3 regions of the Photobacterium piscicola genome follow, and region 2 is predicted to be linked to each of the others. Evidence: predicted binding sites of a transcription regulator. Region 2 holds the regulator's gene; each other region holds the start of a gene.
What was found. The regulator PurR, encoded in region 2, represses purine synthesis genes. The targets are predictions, from matches to a motif close to TNANGNAAACGTTTNCNTNA.
Positions count from the first base shown of each region.

Region 1: ACJZU6_RS11725 (inosine/guanosine kinase) is a predicted target of PurR. The motif match lies at 3,569-3,588, and genes of this name have one in related genera.
Region 3: ACJZU6_RS07420 (NupC/NupG family nucleoside CNT transporter) is a predicted target of PurR. The motif match lies at 3,041-3,060, and genes of this name have one in related genera.

Region 1 covers NZ_CP175534.1:2,477,312-2,483,065, forward strand. Annotated here, with positions in the region: gene ACJZU6_RS11715 (cation:proton antiporter family protein) at 1-99, shown strand, start outside; gene asnB (asparagine synthase B) at 423-2,093, shown strand; gene ACJZU6_RS11725 (inosine/guanosine kinase) at 2,162-3,466, opposite strand; gene hemH (ferrochelatase) at 3,618-4,589, opposite strand; gene adk (adenylate kinase) at 4,814-5,458, opposite strand; gene htpG (molecular chaperone HtpG) at 5,601-5,754, opposite strand, start outside.
Region 2 covers NZ_CP175534.1:1,691,797-1,697,550, reverse strand. Annotated here, with positions in the region: gene ACJZU6_RS08135 (iron ABC transporter permease) at 1-1,008, shown strand, start outside; gene ACJZU6_RS08130 (heme ABC transporter ATP-binding protein) at 1,005-1,796, shown strand; gene purR (HTH-type transcriptional repressor PurR) at 2,176-3,180, shown strand; gene ACJZU6_RS08120 (TfoX/Sxy family DNA transformation protein) at 3,547-4,134, shown strand; gene ACJZU6_RS08115 (carboxymuconolactone decarboxylase family protein) at 4,615-5,184, shown strand; gene ACJZU6_RS08110 (FAD-dependent oxidoreductase) at 5,174-5,754, shown strand, end outside.
Region 3 covers NZ_CP175534.1:1,541,354-1,547,107, forward strand. Annotated here, with positions in the region: gene pstC (phosphate ABC transporter permease subunit PstC) at 1-890, opposite strand, end outside; gene ACJZU6_RS07410 (phosphate ABC transporter substrate-binding protein) at 978-1,799, opposite strand; gene ACJZU6_RS07415 (LysR substrate-binding domain-containing protein) at 2,106-3,020, shown strand; gene ACJZU6_RS07420 (NupC/NupG family nucleoside CNT transporter) at 3,278-4,507, shown strand; gene ACJZU6_RS07425 (hypothetical protein) at 4,602-4,877, shown strand; gene ACJZU6_RS07430 (DUF805 domain-containing protein) at 4,896-5,282, shown strand; gene ACJZU6_RS07435 (amino acid permease) at 5,728-5,754, shown strand, end outside.

The DNA of each region.
Region 1 (5,754 bases), 790 kb from region 2:
GATGCTGCCTTTAATATTTACAGCGAAGCAGGTAGCGGTTTTGCGCGTGATGTCTGTGACCACCTTCAACCTCAGATATCCCCTCTCAAAACGTCCTAAGTTGCGCTTCAAAAGTTAGATATTTCGCAATGAAAAATAAACAATGGCGCCACCATTGTTTATTTTTTTAATTAAAAAACTACCGTTAAATAGATAATATTCAGAAAAAGCCATTTTAAATAGATAATATTCACCACCAGCGCTTTAATTAAATATAATTACAATAATTGGTTGTAATTTATTAACGAATACGTGATTTTAACAATCAACGAGAAAAGAGATGTGGCATCAACATCAATTATCATAATGATAACTTATTAGCTACATGATACATTTCCATTAATTATGGATAATAAAAATAAAACGTTTGGAGTAGTATTATTATGTGTTCAGTATTCGGTATCCTTGACATCAAGAGCGACTCATCAGTACTTCGTACAACAGCTCTTGAGCTATCAAAAAAAATGCGCCACCGCGGCCCTGATTGGTCAGGTATTTATGCCTCAGACAATGCTATTCTAGTTCATGAGCGTTTAGCAATCGTTGACCTTAATAGTGGCGAACAACCGCTGTACAACACAGATAAAAGTCATGTACTTGCAGTAAATGGTGAAATCTATAACCATAAAGAACTACGTGCTGAATTTGCACCTGATTACCCTTTCCAAACAGAATCTGATTGTGAAATTATTTTAGCGCTTTATAAAGAAAAAGGCCCAGAACTGTTAGATTACCTCAACGGTATCTTTGCCTTTATTCTTTATGATGAGCAAGAAGATGCTTACCTTATTGGCCGTGACCACATTGGCATCATTCCACTTTATCAAGGCTATGATGAGCATGGTAACTTCTATGTTGCATCAGAAATGAAAGCACTAGTCCCTGTGTGTAAAACAATCAGTGAATTTCCTCCAGGTACTTATCTTTGGAGTAAAAAAGGCGAACCTGTTCGTTACTACAAACGTGACTGGATGGAATTTGATGCCGTTAAAGACGCTAAAACAGATAAAGTAGCATTAACCGATGCGCTTGAAAGTGCCGTTAAACGCCAATTAATGACAGATGTACCTTATGGGGTATTACTGTCAGGTGGTTTAGATTCATCCGTTATTTCTGCTATCACGAAAAAATTTGCAGCTAAACGTATTGAAGATGATGAGCAGTCACAAGCATGGTGGCCAACACTGCACTCCTTTGCTATCGGCCTTGAAGGTGCTCCCGATTTAAAAGCAGCGAAAATTGTAGCAGATGCAATTGGTACGGTTCACCATGAATTAACCTATACCGTTCAAGAAGGGTTAGATGCTATTCGTGATGTGATTTACCACATTGAAACCTATGATGTCACCACGATTCGTGCATCAACCCCTATGTATTTGATGTCACGTAAGATCCGTGCAATGGGTATTAAAATGGTACTTTCAGGAGAAGGTGCTGATGAAATCTTTGGTGGCTATTTATATTTCCATAAAGCGCCTAACGCAAAAGAATTTCATGAAGAGACAGTGCGTAAATTGTTAGCGCTTAATATGTTTGACTGTGCACGCGCGAACAAATCAATGGCGGCATGGGGCATCGAAGCACGAGTACCGTTCTTGGATAAAGAATTCCTTGATGTTGCAATGCGCATTAACCCTCAAGATAAAATGTGTGGCAACGGCAAAATGGAAAAACACATTGTTCGCGAGTGTTTTGAACACTACCTTCCAGAGTCTGTTGCATGGCGCCAAAAAGAGCAGTTTTCAGACGGTGTCGGCTATGGCTGGATTGATAGCCTTAAAGAAGTCGCGGCAGCTAAAGTCACCGATCAGCAATTAGCTACTGCTGCGTTCCGTTTCCCGTATAACACGCCAACAACAAAAGAAGGCTATGTTTACCGTGAAATTTTTGAAGAACTATTCCCATTAGAAAGCGCAGCTAAATGTGTTCCTGGTGGTCCATCTATTGCTTGTTCTAGTGCCAAAGCAATTGAGTGGGATGAGAGCTTTAAAAATGCCGCCGATCCATCAGGTCGTGCGATTGCCGCGGTTCATAACCAAGCTTACAAAAAATAAATAAATTTACCGCATAAAAAAACCGCCATCAAAAATGGCGGTTTTTTTTAATTAATAACAATGTGTTATTAACGTTCCCAATAAGCTTCTTCTAGGCTATCTTCACGCTCAGGTAAGCCACGAGAAAGACGAGGTGAATACTGGGCTAATACTTCATAACTTACACGGTTTGCGTACAAACAAACTTGTGAAAATGATGAGTAAGTTAGGAAAGAATACTGGTGCTTACTTGAATTTGGCACGTTTTCTTTATGGTAACGGTTAGCAGACATATCATGTAATAACGCAGATAATGCACCATCACCAGCACCGTTAGTATTTTTAATACGCTCTGGGCCACCCATATATGGAGCGATATGTGAATAAACCTTAGTTGGGTTTTCACACGTTGCTTTAATCATTGGACGACTAAATTCGTAACGGTTAAATTCAGCAATATCACCTGGTAATAGTGGCAACGCAGTTTCACGTTTTGCTGACTCTTCAGTATAACCCGCAGTGTATAACCCAACAGGGCCCGCAGTACATAGTACAAGATCAACCCACTCAAGAGTTTTATCTGCTGCAACAAGAGGATCTGACTCGCCAGTTAATGCTTCGCCTTCGTCTTCGTTCATTGCAACCACAGTAACATGATCACGTAAGAAATCACGCCACCACTGTGGATCATCTTGAATAACGAATTTAGTACCCAATGTTAATACAACAGGCACATCATATTTTTTCGCGTACTCAATTGCTTGCATTGTTGCAGCTGGCATTGGGTCGCCTGGCTTACAACGAACAAGATAAGCGGTCAGTACTAAAGCTGATGCGTTTTCAAATACGCACTCAGGAATACTATCAGGCTTCAGTTGGTTCATTCGACCTTCGTTAATTGCGAAGGTACGCTCACCATCTTTAGAAATCAGCGCAAAACAACGGCCAATAGGACCATCTACAGGTTGTAAATAGTTCATATCCATACGGCTTGAGGTATTACAAAGATAACGGTACGCATAGCTACCAATTTCAATGTCTTTACTCATCACGCCTAATAATACAGATTTATCATCGGCTAATACTGAATAGTTATGTAAAGTATTACCGATTGTGCCGCCAGCAAACTCATGAGTCACAAGATTATTTTCTTTTAGCTCATGGTAAAGCGCTTCAGCTTTTTCATCAGTAATAACTAATGAATGCCCTTTACTTAGCTCATAACGTTCCAGAAACTCATCATCAACGTAGGCTTCAATATCAACCAATGTTTGATCGATACCCACAACATGAGTACGTGTTAAACGCTTCTCTATCTTCGTTTGACTTAGAAGTGGATCGCGAGCATGTACGGGAAAATAATGCTTAGATTTTCGTTGGCCTGGAAATTTCATGTCAATGGGCTGTCAAGTTGTAAATTTTGCGAATTCTATCACAGAATTTGGTACATAAAAGCAAAAGCTATCATAGGTTTTGCGAATAATAGCCATAAACAATAACGCAAACGTTATCGTCAAGGGAATAATTTTCCTGTCGCTATCGGCATTACCATCCTTGTGTATGCTGCTTAACCAAGCTTTCCATCATTGCTATATGAGCAGAATCATCATTTAAGCATGGGATCAAATTAAACTCTTTGCCACCTGCCTCAATAAATACCTCTTTACATTGTTCAGCAATCTCTTCTAAGGTTTCTAAGCAATCAACCGAAAAAGCCGGGCACATTACATCCAACCGTTTTATGCCTTTTTCTGCTAACGAGCGAATCGTCGCTTCAGTATACGGTTTTAACCATTCTTCACGCCCAAAAATAGATTGATAACTCATGCTCATTTTTTCTCGCGCCATATCAAGCGACTGAGCAAGTAACACGGTTGTTTGATGACAATGATCTGGATAGGGATCGCCATTATCTGCATAACGTTGGGGAATGCCATGATAAGAACATAATAAATAATCTGGTTGTCCTTTCTCTGCCCAAACTTTTTCAACAGATTGAGCTAACGCAGCAATATAATCAGGGTGATCATAATAATGGTTCACAAACCGTAATTCGGGTAATTCAGGCACTGTTTTCAACTCTTTAGCAATACGATCAAAAACCGCAGCTGTTGTCGTCGCTGAATATTGAGGGTATAGCGGCAACACAAGTATTTGTTTGCACCCTTGTTGCTTTAATTGCTGCAAGCCTGATTGAATACTCGGCTCACCATAAGTCATTCCTAATGCAACAGGAACATTAAGCTTTTGTTGTAGGGCTTGTTGCTGACGACGAGAATACACCATTAACGGTGATCCATCATCCATCCATACTGATTGATATAATTTAGCCACTTTAGGTGAACGTATTGGTAAAATAATGCCATGCAAAATAGGACACCATAACCAACGCGTCATATCCACGACTCGCTTATCATGCAAAAATTCAGCTAAAAACTGTTTCACGCCAGCAGTTGTTGGTGCATCAGGAGTACCAAGATTAACCAGTAATACCCCATAGTTATTATTTATTGTCATCGGTATTTATCCTTTATCTTTACTCTATTTATTCCCGTCGCTGAAAATACGTTATTTCCAGCCTCAAACGAATACATTTCAGCAACAAAAAATACTCAATCTTGTTATAACATCTTATAACACCCGTATATTAAAACCAAAAAAAACGAGCATTACCAATTGGTAAGCCCGTTTATTTACATCGTTATTAGCTATTATAAATATTAGCTAATCAACAATGTTATTTATGCTAGTGCTTTCTCAAGCTGTGCGCTTACTTCAGCAACAGGTAAAGTACCATCGAATTTAAGGTACTTAGTGTTACCAGCCGCTGCTTCTTTACCGTAGTACTCGATAAGTGGTGCAGTTTGGTTATGGTATACCGTTAGACGTGCACGAACAGTTTCTTCTTTATCATCTTCACGGATAACAAGATCTTCACCTGTTACGTCATCTTTACCTTCAACCTTTGGTGGGTTGTAAACAGCATGGTAAGTACGACCTGAAGCAAGGTGAGCACGACGACCCGCCATACGCTCAACAATCACATCATCAGCAACATCAAATTCAATAACGTAATCTACAACAACGCCATTTTCTTTAAGACCATCAGCTTGAGGAATTGTGCGAGGGAAACCATCAAGTAGGAAACCTTTTGCACAATCTTCTGCAGTGATACGCTCTTTAACAAGACCAAGGATGATATCGTCAGATACAAGTTGACCTGCATCGATCACTGATTTTGCTTGCTTACCTAGTTCAGTGCCCGCTTTGATTGCTGCACGTAACATATCACCAGTAGAAATTTGAGGAATACCAAATTTTTCCATGATGAATTGAGCTTGAGTACCTTTACCTGCACCTGGAGCACCCAGAAGGATAATGCGCATTGTGTTCCCCTTTAAAATAGAGTGGAGATTTGCAAAAAACTGAAAATACACTGATTAGCGCTCAGTCGCAAGCTTGGTACTGTGACCAAGCTGCGATTGAATGATTTATCAGAATAGTCTGTGATTTTGATTGGTTAATTGATTATTTAACCAACAATTTGTTTACGGCAGCTAAGAACTGTGAAGGATCGTCCATTGTGCCACGCTCAGCAAGCATTGCTTCACCAAACAAGAACTCAACCCAACGGCCAAAGACTTCTTCGTCAGCTTCATCCGCCATTTGCTTCACTAAGCTA
Region 2 (5,754 bases):
ATTTATTCGATTAGTCTAGGTGCATTACTCTTTGCACTATTAAGCTCTATCGCTATTGGACCGATGGATATCAGTTATAAAGACAGTTTTTTATCTTTATTACCAGGTAAGCATCAACTCGCCACCCATGTTGATTTAGTGATCCATCAAATACGCTTACCACGAACATTATTGTGTATTGCGATTGGTGCCATACTTGCGATCTGCGGAGCGGTGCTACAAGGGTTGTTTCGTAATCCTCTTGCCGATCCGGGCATTATTGGTATTTCAGGAGGTGCTGGCCTAGGTGCTGCGTTTGCGATCATTTTATTTGCCCCATTAATGGCGCAATACCCTTTATTAATGAATATTGGTGCTGTGCCCTTCTTCGCTTTTTTGGGTGGCGCGCTGAGCACATATTTGGTATATCACCTCGGCACTGATAAAAACGGCACATCTGTCGTGGTAATGCTATTAGCAGGTGTCGCAATTGGTGCTATTTCTGGTGCTGGTTTGGGGCTACTTAACTATATTGCCGATGATCAAGCGCTACGTGATTTTTCATTATGGTCAATGGGATCACTTGCAGGGGCGACTTGGTCAAGTATCTGTCTTGCCTTTGTGAGCCTCATTGTTATCTATTATTATTGTTATCGCCAAGCTAATGCATTGAACGCCTTTTTATTAGGAGAAGCTGAAGCCCGCCATATGGGAGTGGATGTTCAACATCTAAAGCGCAGTTTAATTATTGTATGTGCTGCTGGTGTGGGGATTACCGTTGCTATTACAGGTCCTATTGGCTTTATTGGTCTGGTGATCCCCCATTTAGGGCGCATGATTTCAGGCCCTAATCATAAAACATTATTGCCAATCTCAGCTATTCTAGGTGCTTTAATTTTACTTGTCGCAGATATGATCGCGCGTAGTGCGTTTGCACCACAAGAACTCCCCGTTGGTATTATTACCGCTATTTTAGGCGCTCCATTCTTCATTTATCTATTGAATAAACAAAAAGGCAGAATCGCATGACGGTAACCTCTGCACGCCCAACTGTCATTTCGGCACGTGATTTGCAATTAACATTGGCAGGAAAAGTATTATTAGATGACTTTAATATTGATATAAAAGCGGGTGAAATAACGGCGCTACTTGGGCCTAATGGCGCAGGAAAAAGCACGTTACTTAAAATACTCTGCGGTGAAATGACACCTGAAAATGGGCAGGTTACATTTTTTAATCGCGATATTGAAGATTGGCAACGATCTGAATTGGCGTGCCATTTAGGTATTTTACCGCAACACAGTTCGCTGTCTTTCGCCTTTACCTGTAAAGAAGTGGTTGAACTTGGCACTATGCCGCTATGTTTGTCACGCCAAGAAATTGACGATATCACCCTCACAACCATGCGTAATACTGATGTTCTTCATCTTGCACCACGCTTATATCCCACGTTATCAGGGGGTGAAAAACAACGAATCCATTTCGCACGCGTGCTAACACAACTCAGTCAAGCTGATGATAAATGTATTCTAATGTTAGATGAGCCAACATCTGCCTTAGATCTCGCCCACCAGCATAAAACGCTACAAATGGCACAAACCATGGCAGCAAAAGGTGCCGCGGTTATCATCGTATTACATGATCTCAACTTAGCTGCGCAATATGCTCAACGTATGGTCATTATTCAACACGGTAAGATTCAAGCCGATGGATCACCATGGCAAGCATTACAGCCTGAAATAATTAACAATGTCTACGGTTGGAACATTTCCGTACATCCCCACCCTGTTCATGGTTATCCTTATCTACTATCCTAGTATTAAAGTTCATCGTCTTTTTGATTATCTCTTGTAAATTTCAGTAAAATTACTGAAATTTACGATTTTTTGTTGATAGTTATCAAATAATTTACTCCCAGACAATTGAAACGTTGCACTACGCGTAACACTCAGTAAAATGTGAACGCAAGCGATTACACTTGAAAAATATGCAATAATTATAAAGCCGCGAATAAATGCGGCTTTTAGTGTTAATACTATTTAAGTATGCAGTAGACACATTATTGGTGCCAAATTGAATAATTAACGAGAGACTTTACCGAAAAACATTGAATTATATTCATCTCAGTAATTACTCAATTTGGTACCTCACGATTAGCTAGAAACATCTCTAGCACCCATTATTAGAAGAATAAATATGGCAACCATTAAAGATGTTGCACGTATGGCTGGCGTTTCAACTACAACAGTTTCACACGTGATCAATAAAACGCGCTTTGTCGCAGAAGCAACACAGAAAAAAGTACTTGCTGCTGTTGAAGAGCTTAACTACGCACCAAGTGCTGTTGCGCGTAGCCTAAAATGTAATACAACCCGTACAATTGGCATGCTAGTCACTAAGTCAACCAACCCTTTTTTTGCTGAGGTTGTACATGGTGTTGAAGAGTATTGCTACCGTGAAGGTTACACGCTCATTTTATGTAACACTGAAGGTAACCTTTCTAAGCAATATGATTATTTGCGCATGCTTGCAGAAAAGCGTGTCGATGGCTTATTGGTAATGTGTTCTGATCTTGATCAGAAATTACTGGATTTACTTGAGCGTCAAAAAGACCTACCAATGGTAGTGATGGATTGGGGTCCAGAAAGCCCACATACTGATAAAATTCAGGATAATGCTGAGCAAGGTGGCTACATTGCGACTAAGTATTTTATCGATCATGGTCATAGCCGTATCGGTTGTTTATCAGGCCACAACGATAAATCAACGTGTCGTGAACGTCTAAAAGGCTTTAATAAAGCAATGGCAGAAGCAAACTTAGCAGTTAACGAAAACTGGATTCTTGAAGGTGACTTTGAGTGTGATTCAGCCGTTGAAGCTGCTGAGAAGTATATTGCAATGACAGATCGCCCAACCGCCATTTTCTGTTTCAATGATATTATGGCAATGGCACTGATCAGTACTTTTGAACAAGCAGGGTTACGCGTTCCTGGTGATATTTCAATTATTGGCTACGACAATATTGATCTTGCGCCTTACTTCGCGCCACCATTAACAACTATCCATCAGCCAAAGCGTCGTTTAGGTAAAACCGCCATTAAGATTTTAATGGAACGCATGAAGAACAAAGATCATGAACCTCAAATCTTTGAAATGACGCCAGCCATCGTTGAGCGCAAGTCAGTAAAGGATTTACGCTAACACGCCCCCTTTTGATTGAGCCAATATTTTTATTGGCTTTTTTATAGCTAATGAATTTCGCTCGATGATCCTACAAAAAATATCTTATTCTCAAAAACATGAACAAACTCACAGATTCATCAGCTTTAATTAATATTAAAACTTACCTTTTTAAAAGATCGAATATAATAGGTCTTGTAAATACATATAATAGTAAGCAAAAGACTTACAAATTATAAATAATACTTCTATATTGATAATATTATTTATAAAGTGATACATGGATGATTTAGAGTAGGAAAATTCTCTCGTAAATAACTTTAATAATAAGTCAATTTACGACTACTTTAATGTTAGGTGACACTCATTTATTCACCGAGTAGAAGTATGGATAAACCAATATTAAAAAACTCATTAAAATTATTAGACCATTTAGGTAATGTTAAATCGCGTTCTATATTTGGTGGCTTTGGTATTTTCGCAGGCGAAGCAATGTTCGCACTTGTGGTTAATAATAAACTTCACCTAAGAGCAAACGCTAAAACTGAAGAGGAGTTTCAACAAGCGGGATTAGAACCGTACATCTATAAGAAACGTGGGTTTCCTGTAATAACTAAACATTACGCAATTCTTGATGAATGGTGGGAAGAACCTGAAAAAATAATAGAGCAAGCTAAATATTCTCTTGAAGCAGCACTTGCTGATAAAAAAGCAAAAGAATGTTGCGCGCCAGCTAGGATAAAAGATTTACCTAACTTACGCCTATCAAATGAAAGAATGCTCAAAAAAGCAGGTATTCAAACTATTGATCAACTATACGATCTTGGTGCACTCAACGCCTATAAGGCATTACAAAAAACACAAGAGGCATCATTAAGTTTAGAATTATTATGGGCTCTAGAAGGTGCTATACATGGCCAACATTGGTCTGTAATACCAGAAAGTAGACGTAACGAACTGCTCGCAAAACTATAATAAATATATTCGTCAACTGGCTAAGTGACGCTTAAGAATAAAGAGGCTCAGTGCCTCTTTAATTTATTTTATTCGATATCTGCATATAATCTTTCCAAACTATCCTTACTTGAACCTGCACTTCCTCTGAACACATCTTACTGTGTACATTAATTATACAGCACAATTAAAAATACACATTCCATGAAGAAATAGTTATCCAAGATCCTGTTTATTCTTTATATCGAAAATCATAGATACATCCTTCATAAAAACGTATTTTTAACGTTCTTGAACGAATATTTATCCAATACCACACTAAAGCATCATTCACCACATAAAATGTAACAATTCATACATTCATTATTGTTATTTGTTCTTTGTTATATCTAATAATTTTTTGAATAATAAAAATTTTTGTCATTAAATGAAATACAATATCACTTCCCTCGGTCTTGCTACTTAATAGTCGATGTGATTCTCATTTAATAAGGACATACCTTGCGTATATTAACCAAAAAAACATTCTCATTATGGGTCAAACCTTTGCTATGGCTTCAAAAACGCCATTTTGGCAATATTCTCAATCCCGCGAAACTATGGGGACAAAAACCAGTGCTTTTCTGGTTAGTGGCTTTGTTCTTTGGTTACCTTGATCGTAAAAAATCACCGATTGATGCAGTGATACGTTCATTAGTCTGTGTACGAGTATCACAACTAAATGATTGTGCTTTCTGTGTTGACGCTAATGGCATGAAATTAGCAGAGCGCTGCCATTCATTAGAAAAAATTAAAGCACTTGCACACTGGCAATCTTCTGATCACTTTTCAGAGCAAGAACAAGCAGTGTTAGCTTATACCGAAGCAATGACTCTTAGCGATCAACATGTCAGTGATGAAATGCTAGCAGCGCTTGCAACATGGTATAGCAGCGATGATATTATTGAATTAACCGCATTAGTGAGTTTTCAAAATTTATCCGCTAAGTTTAATACTGCGCTAGATGTTCCTGCACAAGGTTTTTGCTCATTACCTATTCAGCCTCAACAAAGGAGCCACGATGAAAAGTAATAAACTTTTGTTGCTTACCGTTATATTGGCAATTATTGGCACTTGGTTTTATTTTGACCTTGGCCAATACCTTACCCTTGAAGCGGCTAAACGTGAACAATTAACCCTGCAAGACTATATTATTGAAAATCCAATTACATCTTATATTGGCTTTTTTAGTTTATATATTTTAGTCACTGCTCTGTCTATTCCTGGCGCATCAATATTAACCTTATTAGGCGCAGCTTTATTTGGTTTCTGGGCCAGCCTAATTATGGTGTCTTTTGCCAGTACAATAGGCGCAACACTGGCCTTTCTATCTAGTCGTTTTATTTTACGTGATTGGGTACAAGCAAAATTTGGTAATCGCTTAACAACCTTAAATGATGGCATAAAGAAAGAAGGCGGATTTTATCTGCTGAGTTTACGTTTAATTCCTGTTTTCCCTTTTTTCCTTATTAATCTTTTAATGGGATTAACCATAATTAAAACCCGTACTTTTTTCTGGGTTAGCCAATTAGGAATGTTAGCGGGTACTGCCGTTTATATTAATGCGGGTACTCAACTTGGAAAAATAGATTCACTCAGTGG
Region 3 (5,754 bases), 150 kb from region 2:
AGATAAAGGAGGGCACCGTTTAGCGTCATAATAAATACCAGTAATACAATACCTGTTGCGTATAATGCGCTAGCGTGAATTCCTGTTGCGTAAGACATCTCAATGGCAATATTTGCTGTTAACGTTCGTGCAGATTCAAGTAACCCCTCAGGCATAGCAGGGGAATTACCCATTACCATAATAATGGCCATGGTTTCACCAAGTGCACGCGCTACGCCTAAAATAACACCTGTCATAATGCCAGAACGTGCTGCTGGGACGATCAGTTTAAAAATAGTAAACATTGATGAAGCCCCTAGTGCTAAAGAGCCTTCTTTATAAGCACGAGGTACTGCACGAATTGAGGTTTCAGAAATCGTAATCACAGTTGGAAGGATCATCACTGCAAGTACAATAATTCCCGCTAAGATGGTGTTACCCGCTGGCACGTTAAATATTTCTTGAATCAGCGGTACAATAATAACCAGTCCAAAAAAGCCATACACAACAGAGGGGATACCCGCTAAAAGCTCAATCATTGGGCGAATAAAGTTAGCGAGTGATCTTGGGGCGACTTCAGCAATAAAAATTGCGGTTAATACGCCAATAGGCACGCCAATCATCACTGCTCCAGCCGTTGAGACTAATGAAGCAACAATCATCGGTGCGATACCATAGAGAGCTGGAGGTAACCAATCCGTACCAAAGATAATGCCAGTAACGCCTGAATAGGCAAAAGCCGCATAGCCTTCACGGAAAATAAAATAGCCAATGGTTACGAGGGATAAAATACCGATAGCTGCGCTGAGCATAAATAGGTATTTAAAGAACAATTCTCGCCAGTCAATACGTTTCTTCGACTTTAGCAACGGTGTATCCTTGATCGATTTTTCAATATTTGCGATGGTCATAATCTACACTCCAGAAACAAGACCAATAATTGTCTATTTCTGAGAAGTCAAAAACGCTCAACTCAAATGTTGAGCGTTAAAAAAAAATTAGTTAACTGAGATAAAGCCTTTATCTGCAACAATCTTTTGTGCTGCTGGCGATTGTGTCCATGTAAGGAATTGTAATGCTTCAGCTGATGGACGACCTTCTTTATAAACCACAATGAATGGGCGTTGAACGCTATAATCACCGGCTTTAATTGAAGCTACAGAGGGTTTATGGCCATCAATAGTGAGTGCTTTGACTGTGTTATCAACTGAACCTAGTGAAATGTAACCGATAGCAAAAGGATTATTCGCAACCGTTGTTTTTAGCTGACCATTGCCACTTGCCACTTGTGCTTTTTGTGAAATGGCAGAGACTTTGATTCCGTTAATTTTTTTCTTTAGTGACATAATGTCTTCAAATGCACCACGGGTACCTGATGCTGTATCGCGAGTTGCGACAACGATAGGTTTATCTTCACCACCCACTTGTTTCCAGTTAGTGACATTGCCTTTGTAGATCTCAGTGATTTGTTCTTTGGTTAGATCGGTGACCGAGTTACTGTTATTCACCACCACGGCAATACCGTCTCGTGCAATAACAACTTCTTTAAGTTGTGGTGATTCTTCTGATTTTTTCAAGCTACGTGATGACATGCCAAGATCTGCCGAGCCATCGTGAGCAACACGAATACCCGCTGATGATCCTGGTCCTTGAACTTCTACCGTAACATCGTTAGATTTTGCATAAGTCTCACCCAAAACTTCCATGAGGGGAGAAACAGAGCTAGAACCTACAACAGAGATAGTCTCGCCAGCAAACACTGCAGAACTCGTTATAAGTGAACTTGCAACAACAACTGCGCCGATAATCTTTGTTTTCATTTTCCTAATCCTTTCTTGTTGGGCAAAATGCCAATAGGTTTGAATGAACATGACAAAGAGTAGGAAAGTTATGTGACAGTAATGTTTCAGAAGTTTGAACACTCGATGAATGTTGTAATAAAATACGATGAGGTATGTAGCGATGTACGCTGCTATTACGTGTTATTTTCTATGTATAACAAGTAGGAATTAATATTCAGTTAATAAAGGGCTGACATATACTATCAATGACAACAGAATTACGGATTAAATGAATCTTCCCGTATAGGTGTTATTAGATTTTTTATTTAAAGATAAAGGTTGTAGATGTTAAAAAAAGCACAGCAAATGATTGTTTTTAATGCACTTACTAAACAACAAAGCTTTACTAAAGCAGCACAGTTACTTGATATATCTCGCACTCAAGTGAGTAAACTTATCCAGCAACTAGAACAACGACTTGGAGTACAATTAGTACAACGAACAACGCGCTCTTTTGCATTAACAGAGGCGGGACGTTTGTTTGCTAAGCATTGTGAAAAAGTAGTAGAAGAAATAAATGAAGCTGAAAGTGAATTATTAGGAAATGAAGACAATTCCCAAGGTTTATTACGCGTAGGTATTGCGCAGTCTTTCGCATCTAACCACGTAGCACCCTATATTAATGAGTTCCATGAACAATATCCATTATTAAACTTAGAGTTGAGTTTATTTGATCATCGTGTTGATTTAATTGCAGAGCAGCTCGATCTTTGGATTGGGTTTATGGATTCTCCACCAGAAGGGTTTGTGGCGCGGCATTTGAGTAATTGTGACTTTGTATTGGTGGCAAGTCCTGAATATTTAGCGACTCACGGTGTGCCTTATCACCCAAGTGACTTAATTGAGCATAATTGCATTATTTATTTTAGTCGTGAGCGTAAAGATAATGTCTGGAGCTTTAGTCAACAAAGCGATAATCAGGATATTAAAGTGACGGGGAATTACCGTGTTGACTCTGCTGATGCTATTCGAGATGTGACAATTGCAGGTAATGGGGTTGGGTACTTAGCAACCTATTTGTTAACTGATGAAATTCGCCAAGGTAAGTTGATTCGGTTGATGCCAGATTGGCAATTAACCCAGCATATGCCTTTATATGCTGTTTATCCAAGGCATAAATTTTTACCGAATAAAGTAAATCTATTCATTGAATTTATTCGACGCCATATCGATGTGGGTAATATTTTGTGTAAATGGTAATGATGTAAAAAACAGCGATTACGCGCAAACGGTTGGCTAAAACTCACCTTTGAATGTTTCAAATTGTAAACATTGAGGGTAATAGTATCCCTCACAGGAACTAATCTAATGAATTTCGTTTGCTTAGCTTAAAAACAATGCAATTCAGCTGTGTTTTGTTAATTTACTGTTGCTTGTAATAACAATTTGATCCTTGTCACACTTTTTTTTATGAATACACTCTTTCCGCAATCGTTTACTACACCAAACATTGGGGAATGACTTTGCATTATCTCGTCGGCCTACTCGGTATAATTACTATTTTTACAGTTGGTTTTTTATTTTCTGAAAACCGCTCAGCAGTGAACTGGCGCAGTGTACTCGGTGCTTTTTGCATCCAAGTTGTCTTTGCAGCTTTTATTCTTTATGTACCCATTGGTCGAGTGGTACTAAACAGTGTGTCTGGCGCAGTTTCTGGCGTAATTGATTATGGCCATGAAGGGACATCTTTCTTATTTGGTCAACTAGCCCAATTTAAATTAGGCTTTATTTTTGCGGTTAATGTCTTACCTTCTATTGTCTTCTTTTCAGCATTAATTTCCGTATTATATTACGTGGGCATCATGAAATGGGTGATTCGCGGTATTGGTGGCTTATTACAACGTTTATTGGGCACGACGCGTACTGAATCAATGTCTGCAACAGCAAATATCTTTGTTGGCTCTGTAGAAGCACCATTGGTTGTTCGTCCATTCCTTGCTCGAATGACACGATCTGAATTATTTGCCGTAATGGTGGGCGGATTAGCCTCTGTTGCTGGTGGTACTATGGTTGGTTATGCTGGGCTTGGCGTACAGCTAAAGTACCTTATTGCGGCAAGTTTTATGTCTGCTCCTGCTGGATTAATGATGGCGAAACTGATCGTGCCACAAACTGAAGGTGTACACAGCATGGAAGAAGAAGATGACGGTGAAGAAGATGAACCCGTTAACTTAGTCGATGCAGCTTCTCGTGGTGCTTTGAGTGGTTTACAGATTGCAATGGCTGTGGGTGCAAGTTTATTGGCTGTTATCAGCTTAATTGCCATGGTGAATGGTGGTCTTGGTCATATTGGTCACTGGGTTGGTATTGATGATCTAAGTTTAAATCTGATTTTTGGTTACCTGTTTGCACCTGTTGCTTGGTTAATTGGGGTACCTTGGTCAGAAGCGACAACGGCAGCTAGCCTTATTGGTACTAAAATTGCTGTTAATGAGTTTATTGCCTTTGCTGAGCTAATGAAACCAGAAACGATTGCTAAATTGAGTGAGCATTCTCAAGCGATAGTTACTTTTGCATTATGTGGGTTTGCTAACTTAACCTCTATTGCGATGTTAATGGGTGGGTTAGGCGGCATCGTACCGAAACGTCGCCCTGAAATCGCTCGTTTAGGTATGAAGGCTATTTTTGCCGCAACCTTAGCAAATTTAATGAGTGCAACGTTAGCAGGTTTATTTCTTCCTCTTTAAGAGTAATATATTCACGCTAAGCAATTAAAATAAACAGAGAGCCTAGCTCTCTGTTTTTGCATCTAATAAAAGCACCAATAATGGGAGAAGATCAATGAAATCGGAAAGCGATAAGCTCATTGCTAAGCATGAACAATTAATTCATAGTGATGGTTTAACCGTGTCTTCTCATACTCAACGGGATGATGGTGAATGGATACAGCATTCGTTGATGATAGACGGTTATAATGTGCCTTTTAAATTTAAGCGTAAGTCAAAATATAAAACGCTGACTGGTGCAAAAGTCAATATGACTTATTACGCTGACATCATTGTTGTTGCTGGCTTAGAATTTGAAATAATGAAAGTTGTTCGCATTAAGCGTTATTAATATTAACAAGGAAAAAGAATGAATTGGTATTTTTTAGTTCTTAGTAAATATGCTCAATTTCAAGGGCGTTCCCGCAGAAAAGAATTTTGGTTTTTTACCTTAATTAACGCATTGATAAGTATGGCATGCAGTCTCGTTGATACAACATTACAGCTACCAACCTTGATGGAAGGCTATGGGGTGTTAGCCGCGTTATATGCAGTTTTTGCCTTTATTCCGACAGTAGCTGTTACTGTTCGTCGTTTGCATGATCAAGATCGTACCGGCTGGTGGGCGTTAATTATGTTAATCCCAATTGTTGGTATTTTGGTTCTGCTTTATTTTATGGTGCAAAACAGTGCCGAAGGCAGTAACCGTTTTGGTAGTAATCCAAAACAGAATGATAATTCAACACTAAGCGTCTAAATTCGTTGATATCTTAATTAAATGAACATGACCCAGTCTTCGGATTGGGTTTTTTTGTTGAATAGAAACAGAAATAGAATCATTCATTCCATTCCTGAACAATGTGCTTTAGTATGATGCTATTAGCTGACCACACTGTTTTGACCGAAACAGCGATTATATTCTGACCGAATATGGCTAATAAACTGAGTTTCATCGTTTAGGAGTACGATAATGACGCAATACCACCAATATGAACCCCCCTTATCATCGATATCGCATATGTCTTCTTTTAATGCGGTATGTACTGTAATGGCCTTTTTTTCTGCCTCTTATTTTAGTTTCCGATTTAGTAACGGTTCTCTGTAACCGCACTTGTTATTGATTAAAAATCACAGGTTATGACTCATGTATCTGATTATAGATATATGGATTGCTATATCTAACAATAAGAAAAGAGAAAAATATGAATACTAAATTATTAGGAAGTTCG